2 regions of the Gottfriedia sp. S16(2024) genome follow, and region 2 is predicted to be linked to the other one. Evidence: riboswitches for the same ligand, from Rfam matches in the RefSeq annotation. Region 2 holds a riboswitch; the other holds the start of a gene.
What was found. A riboswitch is a leader RNA that binds a small molecule or an ion and turns the genes downstream of it on or off. The one in region 2 is predicted to bind FMN.
Positions count from the first base shown of each region.

Region 1: another riboswitch for FMN. It lies ahead of AB1282_RS21180 (ECF transporter S component); the one in region 2 lies ahead of ribE (riboflavin synthase).

Region 1 covers NZ_JBFLUO010000001.1:4,424,871-4,433,270, forward strand. The annotation lists gene AB1282_RS21150 (LysM peptidoglycan-binding domain-containing protein) at 1-506, opposite strand, end outside; gene AB1282_RS21155 (CPBP family intramembrane glutamic endopeptidase) at 503-1,087, opposite strand; gene AB1282_RS21160 (RecQ family ATP-dependent DNA helicase) at 1,097-2,614, opposite strand; gene AB1282_RS21165 (helix-turn-helix domain-containing protein) at 2,601-3,674, opposite strand; gene AB1282_RS21170 (ferredoxin) at 3,995-4,243, shown strand; gene AB1282_RS21175 (YpiB family protein) at 4,481-5,023, shown strand; gene AB1282_RS21180 (ECF transporter S component) at 5,137-5,706, opposite strand; FMN riboswitch at 5,924-6,060, opposite strand; gene AB1282_RS21185 (phosphotransferase) at 6,124-7,032, opposite strand; gene AB1282_RS21190 (hypothetical protein) at 7,178-7,324, opposite strand; gene AB1282_RS21195 (cob(I)yrinic acid a,c-diamide adenosyltransferase) at 7,620-8,189, opposite strand; gene AB1282_RS21200 (ABC transporter ATP-binding protein) at 8,219-8,400, opposite strand, start outside.
Region 2 covers NZ_JBFLUO010000001.1:2,100,617-2,109,016, reverse strand. The annotation lists gene AB1282_RS09865 (hypothetical protein) at 1-542, opposite strand, end outside; gene AB1282_RS09860 (YbaK/EbsC family protein) at 703-1,185, opposite strand; gene AB1282_RS09855 (MBL fold metallo-hydrolase) at 1,261-2,193, opposite strand; gene ribH (6,7-dimethyl-8-ribityllumazine synthase) at 2,526-2,987, opposite strand; gene AB1282_RS09845 (bifunctional 3,4-dihydroxy-2-butanone-4-phosphate synthase/GTP cyclohydrolase II) at 3,005-4,198, opposite strand; gene ribE (riboflavin synthase) at 4,211-4,858, opposite strand; FMN riboswitch at 5,185-5,332, opposite strand; gene AB1282_RS09835 (APC family permease) at 6,008-7,273, opposite strand; gene AB1282_RS09830 (LysR family transcriptional regulator) at 7,405-8,304, shown strand.

The DNA of each region.
Region 1 (8,400 bases), 2.3 Mb from region 2:
TAATATTTCATTGAAATAGTAAATAATGTTTCTCCTTTTTTGACTTCGTGATTAATTTCTTCCACTCCAACAGTTTCACTTGAATCTGTTGGAGGTTTTACTACATTTTTTATTTCTTTTTTGATTGGAGCTTTTTTCTGTGTTTCATTCTTTTTTTGTTTTTTAACATGATCGGTAGTAGCTAATTCAACTTTTTCAAATTTATTTGAAGGTATGATTAAACTTCCTTTTTCAGTAAAAATTTTATCGTATTTACTATGTACAAACTTAACCACTCCAAATGGTAGCATGATAAAAAGTATGACTAAAGCAGTGATTAAAGGATATTTTATTTTCCACCAGGGTCTTTGTAGATCCTCTTTTATTTTCATTGTTTCACTTCTTGGTGGTAAATTTAACAGATCAACTGCTTTATTCTGATCATTTATTTTCTTAATTTTTGATTTCTTATTTTTTTTCTTTCGACTTAAGTCAGCAATACTATTATTCTGAAGCTCATTTTTCATTCTTTGTCTTCACTTTCCAAACTTAATTTCATATACATTCCTAAAACATAATCTAAGATAAAATGTGCGATAAATACAATTACTATATTATTTGTTTTCAAATACAAGTAACCTAAGAAAAAACTTTCAATTAATACAATCGTAAGTAAAATCGGTTTTTTCACATAGCGAAAATGAACTAAAGCGAAAACAACTGATGCAATAATTAGTCCAAATTTAGCTTGAATAAATCCTCTAAAAAGTAATTCTTCTGATAATGCGATCAAAATACAAAGTAATGTCATTTCAGGAACTGAAAGTGACGTAAAGAATCTTTTATTAAAACCGCCATCATCCAACAAACGCTCTGGAATCGTATAATTTAATAAAATATTAAATAAGACGAGTGAAAATCCAGCACCGAATCCATATAAATATGTTTTATAACTTTTAAATAAATGTAAATCATCTATAAATTTTTCTGTACCAACGAAAAAAGCAATACATAAAATTGCGATTACTAAAATGATTAACTGCGTACCGTATACGCTTTTCTTCAAATAGTTAGCAGAAATTTCTTGTCGGTTTAATTCGCTTTCCATATAGATTCCTCACAGCCCCAATTTATTTCTTAATTCTTGTTCCCATGAAATTACGTTTGTATTTATATATTTCTCATGATCATTTGAACAATACTCTTCAAACGATATACCACAAATGTTACAGCAATTTATTGGTTTCTGTACTAATATTTCATCAAAAAGTAAAAGATATTTTTCGCGATAACAAGTTGTTGAAGATAGAAAATCAATCATCGCTTTGAGTTTTAAATATTTTACTTTTTTTCTCTCGGAAATTAATTCTTTAATCGATTCTAATAAGCCATAATTTATTTTTTCTAAATACAAGTGTTCATTTTCAATTATATTAAATTTGACCATTTCAGAATGAAGCGTCGTCCATTGTATTTCACTAAATTGAAAAACTGATTTCCAATTAGACACAAGGGTTTCAGTCAATTTTATCGGATTTTCTTCTAATCTTTTTAAATAAGCTAGAAAAGACTCAACTTGATTTACAGAAAGGATTTCGTCATCAATTAACCTTAATGGTAACTCATGATCTTCTTCACACATGATTAGTATTGCTATACTGGGCTCACCATCTCGGCCGGCACGTCCAATTTCTTGAAGATAATTCTCAATGTTTGACGGATACTGATAATGAATCACGAACCTTACATTCGGTTTATTAATTCCCATACCAAAAGCACTTGTACAAACGATGATATCTATTTGATTTTGAATAAATTGTTGTTGAATTAAAATTCTTTGCTCATGCTCCATTCCACCATGATAATAAGCAACTTTGCAATTTAACTTTTCTCTTATGGTATGTGAAATTTTCTCACAAGTAGCTCTTGTACCACAATAGACAATGCCTGGACCTGTTAATTTTGAAAGATGGTCAGTTAATGACTTGAGCTTTTCTACTTCTGAATCTACTTTTTCAACTTGAATTGATATATTCTCTCTATTAACTGAATTGATATATTTTTGAACATGTTTTAACTGTAAAGTTTCAATTATTTCTTCCCGCACATTTTTGCTAGCTGTAGCGGTTAAAGCTAAAACCGTCGGATTATTTAATTTCTGCTTAATTTCTCCTAAAGTTTTATATTCTGGCCTAAAATCATGCCCCCACTGTGATATACAATGTGCTTCATCAACAACAAATAACGAGACCTTAGAAGCAGAAAGTTTTTGAATTAAAAATTGATTTTGTAACATTTCAGGCGAAACAAATATAAACTTATAGCTGCTAATATTTTTAAACAAATATTTTTTTTGCTCAAAACTTCTAAAGCTATTTAGTGCAATGACTCGTTTATCTCCAAATGCTTTAATTTGTTCTACCTGGTCCTCCATAAGTGAAAGTAATGGTGAAACGATTACTACAAGGCCAGGCAATAGTAGCCCTGTTAATTGATATAACAATGACTTCCCCCCACCAGTAGGAAGCATCGCTAAAACATCTTTCGAGTTTAACAAGTCATTAATAATTTCTTTTTGGTTATTTCGAAAACTTGAATAACCGAACTTTTCGTATAGAACTTTATTTAGGTCCATGTAAATCACCCATTCTTGCAAGAGTAATACGAATTTGAAAATATGTTACCTCATTTAATAAAGCTTCTTTAATAATTTTTAATTTCCTTGTATTTAGCTCAATAATTTTATTTTTTATTAATGTAAATTGTTTTGTCGTAATAAATTGATTAATTGGAAATAATTTATCACCTAATACACACTCAACAATATGATCCTCTATTGTACTAATCTTTAAATTACGAATCGCAGCTATTTCTTGAATTGTTCTACCCTCAGCAAATAATTTCTTCGTTTCAATCGAAGTATTCGTAATATTAGTACTTTTATCTCCATTAACAAATTTACTTAAAAAAGGATAATTATTTTTAGGCTCAACTAAAATGGTGATCATATGATGCAAAGTATTAATCGATTTGAGATAAATTTTCTCAACACTCACTTTGTGTTCAGATGCAATCTGTTCTAAAGTCATGCCATAAGCATTTGCTCCAGACAATCGTTTCACAAATAGTAATGCGTCTTCATCACTTACATTTTCTAAAATTGTATGTAATTCATTATAAAATTGATTAACTAATTCGTTTTTATTCCCTGTAAAATTAAGAATTTCATTTTTTACCCATTCTTGTATATCTTGGTCTTGAATTACTGCCCTAAAATATTTTAAATTCATATTCAGATTTGAAACTGTTTGAAAGAACAATGAAAATCTTTTCCAAAATATCTTTTGAATACTAGAAAACCTTAGACCATTTATATATTTAAACTCCATAAACTGTAATTTTTGATTTTCTAGATAAGCTTGACCATTTTTATTTAACAAATAGATATTTTTATTTTCCGTTTGACTTATATACCCTTTAACCTCTAACCCATTTATAATTTCTTGCATATTCTGATGAGTGAGGAAATGAAAAAGCCCGAAAAATGATGTGACATGATAAAAATGAGAATCTTGAATAATTTGAGCACTTTGTTTACCTTTTAATAAATACATTATACCTTGGATCGTTCGTTCAGCATTATATCGATGAAGTAAAAAAAGGAAGATTTCTTCCAATATTGATAGATTAGACATCATAAACCTCTCAAATAAAATTATTCCATTAATATATTTGAATATTTTTTCGAATAATAATTAGTAGTACAAAAATATTTGTGCATTTTTTCTAAATAGTTTTTATTTCTTCTAGCTTATCATATGTATCAATAACCAAACCATTTTAAGCATATAAAAATCATTATTTATTTTATTTGAGATTTCATCATTTCTCGTTTTTTTCAAAACCTTGTACAATTATATTGAAAAGTTTTGGAAACCGTTTTAAAATGTTTACAGGTACATTACAAAAATAGTATCTGTAACATAAACAGGGAATAATTTGGGAGGTCAATACAATGGCAAAATATACAATCGTTGATAAAGACACTTGTATCGCATGTGGCGCTTGTGGCGCAGCTGCACCTGATATCTATGACTATGATGATGAAGGGATCGCATACGTTACTCTAGATGATAACCAAGGAATCGTTGAAATTCCAGACGTTTTAGTTGATGACATGATGGATGCATTCGAAGGATGCCCAACAGACTCAATCAAAGTTGCTGACGAATCATTTGATGGCGACGCTTTAAAATTCGAATAGTAAAAACTGCGACGAAATTATTTCGTCGCTTTTTTTATTTTTTTTAATAAAAAAACACAAGCTAGCCGAATTGCTAATTCTACTGTTCCGTCCTTCCTGTAATTTCTAAATCACTCATTGCCGGACCTATACAATTAATAATCAAAACCCCTTTCTTAATTATTTCCTTATTTTACATATTTAGAATAATCTAATAATTCGTTATAATAAACAAAACATCAAGAGAGGATGAACAGCATGGAACAGATGACAATTACTGAGAAAAAAACATTTTTAAACAAGTTCTTAGAGAAAAATCAGGTAAAAAAAGACATCGAATTGATTCTACAATATCTCCTTGCTGTTGATGAAGTACTAACAAACATCTCGTTTGTAGATGATGCAAAGAGTACACCAAATGGCATTGTAATTAATTTTCGAAATGATAACTACTCTAACTACTCGTACCTTCAGGTTTCGTATTACGAATTTAATAAGAAGGTCGAAATGTCACCGGAATCGATTTACCATAAACTTCGATTACACGGAAAGGAAATAGCGTTTTATCTTGAGTTGTTATTTGATGCGATGCCGATCGAGTACGCTTTGATTTTAGATTCAAATCCGTTTTCGACGACTTCTATTGAACCAAACGAAGAAGTGCAAGCAGAAATTGATGCGTTTCTTTCATCGCTTATCACTCAAACTTCACACGCACTTCTTCTTCGTCAAATTGACAAAGCACTATATGAGAAGAATGAACAACAATTTCTTTTGTTATCTTCTCAGCTGATAAACTAACAAATAAACCATCTATCATTCGATAGATGGTTCTCTTTTTTACGGTGCAGTTTTTTCACCTTTCAAAAAAACAAAAAAGTGTCTACCAAAATTTAGTAGACACTTTCATTTATTTATACGTTATGGACATTCATTCTTTGAGTTAACCAAACCTTTAATTTAGGGTAGATTACTAAGAATAGGATCATGATTAATAGACCTTTAATTGCATTAAATGGCATAATTGATGCAACAATTACTTCATTTGGCAGGTTAAAATTCATGAAATGTGCATATGCAGGTAATAACACAAAATAATTTAAAAGACTTAATATTCCAGTCATCACTACTGTACCAACGATTAATCCAAGAGTTAAACCTTTTACTGAACGATATTTTCTAAAGAAATACGACGCAGGTAAAATATATAATACTCCTGCACTGAAATTAGCAAATTCTCCAATTGGTACGCCAGTCATGCTACCATTAATAACATAATGAAGGATGTTTTTTATTAACTCTATTCCTACTCCTGCTACAGGACCAAAAACAATTGCTCCTATTAACGCAGGAACGTCACTAAAATCAACTGTAAGCCATACTGGAAATGCAGGTAGTGGAAAGTACAGCATCATCAGTACATAAGAAATACTGCTAAGCATAGCTACTACTACCATTTTATTTACTTTGTTGCGTTGTTGCATAATACCTCTCTCCTTTTTCCCGATCATATCAAGAAAAATGAAAGGTTCGCTTAAGTAGCGTTATTATTTGCACATATTATCATAAGTCCGAATTAATAAATGAAAAATAGTATAAAATTATGCAAATAAAATAAAATCCCCTATTTTTTGAAATAGGGGAGAATTTTCAGCACGCCAAATAAGCGTTCAAAAAGTGAAATTTTTTGAACTTGCGAACCTCCATCTTCTCCCATCCAGACTATACTGTCGGCTCTAGAATCGCACTAGATCCTGCCCAAAAAATCAGGCTCGCGGGCTTATAAGCAATGCTTAATTACCGCCGGTGGGGAATTTCGCCCCGCCCCGAAGATAGATCGTTTATTAATTTACAGTTTAATGTTACTAAATTAAATACAGTTTGTAAATAAAAATCTCCCACTAATCATTTAGAGCATTATTTAGGTTTTCTTGACAAAAACTTACTAACGAATCATCCTTTTGATCGTTCGCATATAACAACAGCACAACTGTTGTAAAAACGGCTTTAAATTGTGCTAATTTCTTTGACGCTTCCGATACATTACCATAAATCTCAAAAAATGCACCTCTCATATCGTTCGGAATTAGACTATAAATTATAGACAAATCTAATTCACGATTGCCGATATGAGCATCACCCCAATCAATAATTCCTTCAAGTTGGTTTTGTTCATTCACAATCATATTCTTAAAATGTAAATCACCATGAACAAGAACTAATGGTGTCTCACTTTTAATTTCAACTAAGCTTTCAATATAATGATTAATTTTCTGTTCATCTTCAATGAGTTTCTTCTGTATTGCCTGTTGTATATATTTTTTAGCCTGAGGTTTACGGAAGTTTATATCTAATCTTTTTAACTCATCAAATGGTAATTTAATCCCCTTTAATTCATCGAATTTTATTGAATGCAAATTTTTCAAGAAATTAGCGATTGGTTCAATCATTAAAATTCTCTCAGTTCTATTTAAATAAATTGGAGGCTTTCCCGCAATAAAATTATATCCTAAAAATGGCCAAGGAAATAATTCAGATGGCTTTCCATCAAGTATTGGTACCGTTGTCTTTAATTCAAAATGACTGTAAATAATTGGGAGTAAATTTCTTTCAACGTTTAAAATGGCTACAGCTATTTCTCTTCGCGGAAATCTTAGTAAAATGTCATCATTTAAACAAAAGACAGTATTGTCAAATCCTTCACCAATTTTTTTAATTACGTTTATATTTATTTCGGGGAATTGTATCTTCATTATTTCTTTTACTAATCCCTCTTCCATTACAATCGCTGGATCCCATATATTAGACATTTCTTTCTCCTTAAAATCAAAAAATAGAACTTCACATATAAATGTACTTTACCAAATTTAGAAGTAAATTACATTTAATATGGAAGTTCTTAAAACAGTCGGTCTTTTCGACACAAATTATTAAACTAATAGTCCAAATATACGGCTAAGGATTTGAAACAATTTTTAATTCATGAAAATTTTTATCTAATATTATATCCTTTAATTTCTCTCGATTCCCTCCGATAAATAAAAGACCAATCGTTAAAACAAAAACAACAATCAACAAACATCTCCTAAGAAAATCAAGCATTATTTTCCTCCTACCTAAAGAATTGTGGAAAGTGTTTAATCAGCCCAAAAACTCGTAGACTGACAACTGGTAATTCATTAAAAAAAATAGACGAGACGCATAAATCATTGCAAATCCTTGACTCTTTTTTATGTATATTACTTAAGAAGTATTGAGCAAATGGATCGTGTAAACGCCAAGAAGTAGTTTTACTAAAACATACGCTCAATCATTCTATGATAGAAAAAAATTATTTATACAAAAAAAATAGCGATTGATTAGAAAAATTTAACTATTCAACCGCTACTTTTCTTATTTATTTTTTATCAGTTCGAAATACGATTGATCCTCGTTCGTATTCAACATCCTTAATATTTAAACGTGTGTTGATTACCCTTGCAAGTGCAAAGAAATAATCAGATAATCGATTCAAATATAAAAATACTGGAAGATGAATGTTTTCTTGCTTCATTAATGTTACAACCGTTCTTTCTGCACGTCTCGTTACCGCTCTTGCTTGATGAATGATTGCAGCAGGTTTTGACCCACCAGGTAGAATAAAACGCTGTAATGGGGGAGTTGCTTCCATATATTCATCGATTAATGTTTCAAGCTCTTCAACCATTTTCTCTGTCGTTTTAAAAGGGATGCTATCCTTTACTACTGCCAAATCTCCACCACAGTCAAATAGTTCATGTTGGATCTTTTGAAGTGCATTGTAAATATCTCTCGTATCCTCTTGATCTAAATATGTCATTGCGTACCCAACGATTGTATTTACTTCGTCAATTGTTCCGTAAGATTCTACCCTTAAATCATCTTTATCTACTCGTTTACCTACTAAGCTAGTTTGACCTTTATCCCCGGTTTTTGTATAAATTTTCATGAAAAACCTCTCCTTTTTTCAATTTTAATTTACAATACATTACTTTTATAAATAATGACTTTCTTATTTGTTTCGGGATTATCTAAAATTTGAAAAGATGTGTCATATAAACCTTTTAATAAATTTTCATTTAAAACTGAGTCTGTTTTTCCTTCGATATAAATTTTTCCGTCCTTTAATCCTACTAATCGATCACAGTAAAGACTTGCTA
Region 2 (8,400 bases):
TCTAATACTGCCCCACCTTTAAAGTGCCCACCTAATCGATGAATTTCAATTCCTTTGTTAAGCTCTAACATTTCGCCGGACCAAAAAATAATCTTATCACTTTTTCTCGTAATCCACTCTTGATCATCTTCATGTATGTATACAGGTACATCAAATTTTTCAGCCCATTCAATTTGACTAGAGTAATAGTGTGGATGTGATAGAGCAATCGCATTGACTCCACCTAACCGCTTAATTTCTTCAATCGTCTTCTCATCTACATAAGAAATACAATCCCATAACAAATTAAACCCTTCATTCTTAATAAGATAAGCAGTTTGACCAATTCCAAACTTCGGACTAGTAACGATACTATACAAATTTTCTTCTTCAAAACGAATAATGTTTTGATAGTTTTGGTCTTTCATTGATTGTAATGTTGTCCAACTTTGCCCAATTGGACTAACATATTGTCTTTCTTCACAACAAATTGTGCAGTACTCAGGAGGATCGATCGACTTGTTATATTGAACGCCACATGTCGTACAAATAAAGTTGAACATTTGCTCATACATCTCACTTTCCTTTGAAATTAATCTGACAAATGGAACTTTATTAAAAGGTAAAAACTTCCAATAAAAATAGACACATTTAAGTATAGTAAATCAAAAACTGATTTATTACACTTGAATGTGCCTTAATAATTAAAGTTAGAGCATTCTATTATTTAATTTTTACGACTTTACCTTTTGTCATTTCAACTAATTCATTTGGTGTTAATTGAAAAATAGCTTTTGGATGGCCAGCAGCTGCCCATACTTCACTATACTGTAATAGATCCTCATCAATAAATGTAATTACTTGGTTTTTATGCCCAATTGGTGAAACTCCTCCAATTACGTACCCAGTTTGTTCACGTACAAAGTCAGCATCTGCTTTTCCTAGTTTATCATTTAGTATTTTCTCGATTTGTTTCTCATTTACACGGTTTATTCCACTTGCTACTACTAGTACAGCGCTATTTGAGCTTTCTAATTTAAATATAATCGACTTTGCAATTTGAGCCACTTCACAATTTAATGCTTCCGCTGCTTCCTTAGCAGTTCTTGCACTATTTGGTAATTCAATCACTTTATTTGAATAACCTAACTCAAAAATTAAATCTTGTACGATTTGTGCACTTTCTTTTAATGCTTCCACAAACATCACTTCCCTAAAAAATTGATTTTTAAATTATTCCATACTAAAAGGTACAATCCTGCTTTTTTTCAAATAAATAAACTACTTCCACCAAATTGAATTAGGATATTCACCTGTACTTATATTAATTGTTTCACCAATTTTAGGTGTAGAATACTTTACTTCATTTTCTTTAGCAGCCTTCACGGCACGTTCAATTGGGTCATTCCAGTCATGAAATGCTAATGTAAAGGCACCAAAGTGAATTGGTACAAGAACTTCACCTTTTACATCAATAAAAGCTTTAACAGTTTCTTCTGGCAGCATATGAATTGCAGACCATCGTTTATCATATTGACCACATTCCATTAACGCTAGATTAAACGGTCCATATTTTTCCCCTATTTCCTTAAAATGAGGTGCATATCCGCTATCTCCACTAAAATAAATTTTCGTTTTCCCACCAATGATGACCCACGAGCACCACAAAGTACTGTTACGATCAGTTAAACTTCTTCCCGAAAAATGTCTTGCTGGCGTACAAGCTAATGTTAATTGATCAAATTTAAATTCATCCCACCAGTTATGCTCAGAAATACTCTCTTTCGGTACCCCCCAACTCACTAAGTGACTTCCTACACCAAGCGGAACAATAAATCGATCTACTTTCTGTTTGATTTTTTTTATTGTACCGTAATCTAAATGGTCATAATGATCATGCGATAGTATGACAGCATCTATTTTTGGTAATTCACTGATCTCAATTGGCAAACCTCCGCTATATCTTTTACCACCAAATTGCGGAAACGGGGTTGGTGCGTTCCCAAACATTGGATCAACTAAAATGTTTTTGCCTTCTATTTCAATTAATAAAGCTGAATGTCCAAACCAAGTAATTTTCGAATCTTTACTTTCTGAATGAAACCTGGAAACATCAATTTTCTCCATTGGAATCCCATCTCTAGGAACACGATTCGGATTTTTCTTAACAAAGTCTCTAATCATAGAAATGTTTGTTTTAAAATCCATACTCATACTAGTAGGGACTTGGTTTATAAACTTACCATTTTTATAATGCTCTAAAGCATAAAATGACTCCACTTGATCCTTTGAATATTTCTTCCCAAAATGAGGATATGTATTTAAAAACGTTAAAATAACGATAACTAATATGACTAAAATTAGTAAAAATAACATTTAATTTCTGCCTCCAAATAAACCTTTACTAAATTTTACACTACCACAAATTTAGATGATTAAACAAATATTCAGATTGCTTTTTTATATAAAAAATTACTTTCTCTTGATAAAAAAAAGAGAGGTGAAATTCACCTCTCTTTAATCAGTTTCTTCTATTATATATATACTTAGTTTATAGTTCTTAATAAATTAGCCATTTCAATTGCTGAAATACCAGAATCCCAGCCTTTATTACCAGCTTTAGTGCCCGCTCTTTCAATCGCTTGTTCAATATTTTCTGTCGTTAATACACCAAAAATGACAGGGATACCAGTTTGTAGCGTAATAGCAGCAACACCTTTTGCTACTTCATTACATACGTAATCGTAATGAGTAGTTGCCCCACGAATAACTGTTCCTAGCGTAATGATTGCATCGTATTTTTTTGAATCTGCAAGTTTTTTTGCGACTAATGGAATTTCAAATGCACCTGGTACCCAAATAACATCAACGTCTGATTCTTCTACACCATGACGATATAGTGCATCTTCTGCACCACCTAGTAGTTTTGATGTAATAAATTCATTAAAACGTCCTACGATTACAGCAACTTTAAGTCCAGATCCTACTAAATTTCCTTCAAATTTCATCTTAATCTCTCCCATTTTTAATAGTGTAATAAATGTCCCATTTTTTCGATTTTAGTAATTAAATATTTTTCGTTTTCTGTTTTCATTTCGGTTTGAATTGGCACTCGATTATTTATCTGGATTCCGTGAGATTTTAGCGCTTCTATTTTAACTGGATTATTCGTTACTAAATCTATACTCACAATCCCTAAATCTTTAATAATTTGAGCACTTATCGCATAATCTCTTAAATCTGAATCAAATCCTAAATTTAGGTTTGCTTCAACAGTATCAAAGCCTTCTTCCTGTAACTTATATGCTCTTAACTTATTAAGTAAGCCAATCCCTCTGCCTTCTTGTCGCATATAAACAATTACGCCTTTGCCTACTTCTTCAATCATCGATAATGTTGATTGCAACTGAGGTCCACAATCACAACGACATGAGCCAAATACATCACCTGTTAAACATTCCGAATGAATACGTACAAGTACTGGTTCACCATCGTCAACTTTACCTTTTACAATCGCAATATGCTCTTTGCCATCGATCTTGTTTGTATAACCAATCATCTTAAAATCACCAAAATCTGTTGGTAATTTAATTTCAACTTCTCTTTTTACAAGTTGTTCAGTTTCTTGTCTATAATGAATTAAATCTTTAATTGTAATCATTTTTAAATTAAATTTATTTGCGATTTGAATTAGATCCGGTACTCTTGCCATCGTTCCATCGTCATTCATAATCTCACAAATGACACCAACTTCTTTCGATCCAGCCATTCGAGCTAAATCCACTGCCGCTTCTGTATGACCTGGTCTCTCAATAACTCCTCCGTTTTTAGCGACTAAAGGAAACATATGCCCAGGTCTTCTAAAATCTGCTCCAGTTGATTCATCATTTAACATTTGTAAAACAGTATGTGAACGTTCAAATGCCGAGATACCAGTAGTAGAGTCAATATGATCAATACTTACAGTAAAGGCAGTACCATGAGAATCTGTATTTTTTGTTACCATTTCATATAAATCTAGTTTCTTGGCTATCTCTTCAGAAACAGGTGCACAAATTAATCCGCGACCATGAGTGGCCATAAAATTGATATTTTCAGGAGTTGCAAATTCTCCGATAACAACAAAATCTCCTTCATTCTCTCGATCTTCATCATCACAAACAATAATAATTTTTCCATTTTTTAAGTCTTCAATTGCTTCTTCTATTTTAGAGAACATGAGCTTACTCCTTTATATATAGCCATTTTGAGATAAAAATGAAGTTGTTATTGCAGTACTCTTTTTCGTCTCATTCATACCAAGCATTTTTTCAACATACTTACCTAATAAATCAAACTCAATATTAACGACATCTCCAACTTTTTTACTGCCTAAGATCGTATGTGAACGGGTATGAGGAATTAAAGAGATTGTTACAATATCAGTTTCAACTTCAAATATTGTTAAACTTGTACCATCAATCGTTATACTGCCTTTTTGAAGGCAATATTTAGCAAACTGACTTGGAATATTAATTATATAGATTACTGCATTTTCTATTGATTTGACGGATACAATTTTACCTGTACCATCAATATGACCCGATACAATATGGCCACCAAACCGGCCATTCGCTGCCATTGCCCGCTCCAAATTTACTTTTTGGCTAGAAACCAAAGTACTTAGATTTGAAGCTTGAAATGTTTCAGGCATGACATCAACAGAAAATTCATTTTTAGTAAAATTCGTAACGGTTAAACAAACCCCATTTACAGAAATGCTATCTCCTAAATGAACATCCTCTAAAATTTCTGATGCACCAATTGATAGCACTAAAGTTTTACCTTTTTTTACGATATTTTTTACTGTTCCTATTTCTTCAACGATTCCAGTAAACAAGTTTATTCACCTCATTTCGAAAAAGCACATTACACTCAAGCCCGATAAATGACTTTGTAAGACCCATCTCTAATTTCATAAATAGTTGATCCAACTTATCACACCCTCTAATTCAAATTAATTTGAAAAAGTGAAAAGCCCCTTAGAAAACTCCTAAGGGGCAATAGATGTTTAAGAAAGGAAGTGTACTTAAATAAACGCAAGTACAATTTGAGTCTATTAAAAGACAGTACTATAGCGCGTCTATTGTTGTACATACAAAATATGCACAACGAACTAAGCCTATACGGATAGTATTTTTGAAAACAACTATACCGTATATGCACTCCATCCTTCTCCCATCCAGACTATACTGTCGGCTCTAGATTCTAACTAGATCAGCAACATATAAAAAATCTATATGGAGCTCACGGGCTTAGTATAAAAATATACAACACCGCCGGTTGGGAATTTCACCCGACCCCGAAGGACACTAATTATCAAATTTGGTTTCATTATAACTAGCAATTATTTCGTTGTAAAGAATTTATGATTCTATTTTCTTTTAAAACGATCTATAAAAAAACAAAATTAAAGTAAAAAAACCTTATAAAATATGGAAAATTTCTCACTCTATTTAGTTAAAAAAAATATTATTTTTTATTCTTATAAAATTAATCATCATGTTTTAAATATTTTCTTGCAACTAATACAAAAATGTATAAATATTAACATTAAAATCATTACAGAAAAAAATTGAATACTATTATTAGTATAGAAAGTAAGACTTACGAATTCCAAAATCACATGAATTTAGCTTAATTAAACACACAACTGAATTCGTTTTTTCATTTTATCATTATATTGTTTATTAACACAAAGAGTATCCCCCTTTTAACAATGTCCCTATAATACTTAATAATTTCAATTTTTAAAGCCCTGGTAACGTTAAAACAATATATAATTCTAAAATAACAAAAGGCTTTCATTCGTATTTAAAAAGGCATTAGTTAAACAGAAATATAGATACCAAACTGAAAAAAAATGGCTTGTAATTTCAATAAACACCCTTTAAAAACAATAATAAATATACAATAAGAAGAATTATTATAAAATTCCACTTTCATAAAAATAGAAACTTCTTTTAATAGAAGTTTCCTTTCTAACTCATTATTCATTTCCAACTTGTAGAACTTTTTCATGTTGCTTTGAATCTCTTTTTTGTAGCCAAATAAAGTACACTGAAACTAATATGATCAATAGTAGAATGACCGGTGAAGAAAATAAAAGTATTCCTAAAAAGCAAATTGCTAGAATAAAGGAACCGATTTTGAAAAACACGGAATCAAATAATCGCAAACATGCCAATACTCCTAGTAAAGCGTTGCATAAGAAGAATGCATTTGCAATTGCTACCAGTGTTTGAATACTTAGGAAGTCGCTAAAATAAAGAATAAATACAATTATGTGAATGCCAAACAAGCTAAATAATGAACGAGTTGCCACATTATTTTTATTTTTAAAAGAAAGCCATGAAGGTAATAAACCTGTTTTGGCTTGATCGGCGATAAGTCTTGATACTGCTCCTATTACTAAGAGAACCGTACTAATACAAAGAGCAATTGTAATTGACGAAATAATTGGTGTTGACCAACTTCCAAATAAACTCTGAAGTAGTGGTGCTAATGATTGATCCATCATATTTCCATTTTTAGAATGAATCCACTGGAAAGCAAATGCAACTGTTAGACTTACTATTGCTATAATCGAAAAACTTAAGACTACTGCTCTAGGAATTGTTCGTTCTGGATTTTTTACTTCTAAAGAATAGCTACCGATGACTTCCCATCCGATTAAAGCCCAAAATAATAATAGTAAACTTTCTCCAAAATCTGAAACAGTAATTGGATTCGATAAAGTAAAGCTCCCATCAACTGTAATTAACGTATGAATACTCCCAACTATAAGCGTCACTACAATGAAGCTAGACATAAAAAAGGCAAATTTTCCAACATCGGCAATGCTTCTAGTTAAAATGATATAAACAAAACATAGTATTCCTAAAGCTAGCCACTTTTCATTGAAAAAACTTTGATTCGTCAGTAGTTGTAAGTAATGCCCTGCCGTACCTGTAACTGCAATTGGACCAAAACAAACTGCAAGTAAAAAGAAAATAGCTGAAAGATTTTTTATTTGTGTACCAAATGCACGCTCAACTGCCAATGGTACTCCGGAATCTCCTGGAATCAACAGACTTAGCTTACCAAACATAAGTGCAAATATTAAACTTAAACCGAGCATTATAACCCAAGCAAAAATAGCATAATTACCAGCAGTTTCATACACTGCAGGTGGTAAAATGATAATTCCTGATCCTAATATAGGTCCAATCATTAACCCACTGAGCAAAAGAAAACCAATTTTTCGATTCCTCATTAATATCCCTCCAATAGTTATTGAAACAAATTGTAATCTCGTATACTTTAATTATATGAACAGATCTCTCATCGGTAAAATGAATAGTTACGATATAAACCATCGGAAAATCCGATACTAAGGAGGCTATTATGGAAATCCGTCATTTAATTACGTTAAAATCAATTGTCGATCTGGGCGGGTTCTCTAAAGCTGCGGTCCATCTCGGATATGCACAATCTACGGTAACTGCACATATACAAGCACTTGAGCAAGAGTTAGGAGTACCTTTATTTGACCGTTTAGGTAAAAAGGTTCATCTGACGGAGGTCGGTGAGAACTTTTTAGTTCACGCAATCGAAATGATTCAACTTTATTCAAAAGCTAAAGATGTATTTCAAATGGAAAATGAGGAAGTATCCACGTTAAAGATTGGAGCTCCTGAATCTTTAACGATCTACCGTCTTCCACAAATTATCCAAGCTTTTCGATCACAAAATCCGAAAGTAAATATTATGATGAAATCTGGTTCATGTTGGGAATTACAAGATGAATTACGTCGAGGAGATCTGGATATTGGCTTCTTTCTACAAGCTCCATTAACTGATTCAGATTTGTATACGGAAACACTAATTGAAGAACCACTTGTCATTTTGCTACCTCCAACTTCTGATACTAGAACACTTTCATCCTTTACACTAAATGCGAATGAAAATATCATTCTTACAGAACAAGGCAGTTATCGTGACTATTTTGAAGCATTCCTAAGAAGTAAAGGTATCGCAACTGAGTCTGGAATGGAATTTTGGAGTGTAGAGGCAATTAAACAATGTGTTATGTGTGGACTCGGAATATCCATACTCCCACTCGTAGCAGTTCAAAATGAAATGCAGCAACAAAAACTTAAAGTCATAAATTGGGATACAAATTTAGGAAGTGTCTCTACGATCATGTCTTGGCATAAAAATAGATGGCAATCACGTGCTGCTAGAAAATTTATGGAAGTTGTTAGAGAACAGTCTCCTTTATGGAATCAGTCTATTAAAAGCTAGTTTCTTACTAGCTTTTATTTTTTTGTTTAATTGAACTTTATTGATAAAGTTGTGAACTTTGTTGGTAACATTTCTTGATCATTCATTTGGAACTTC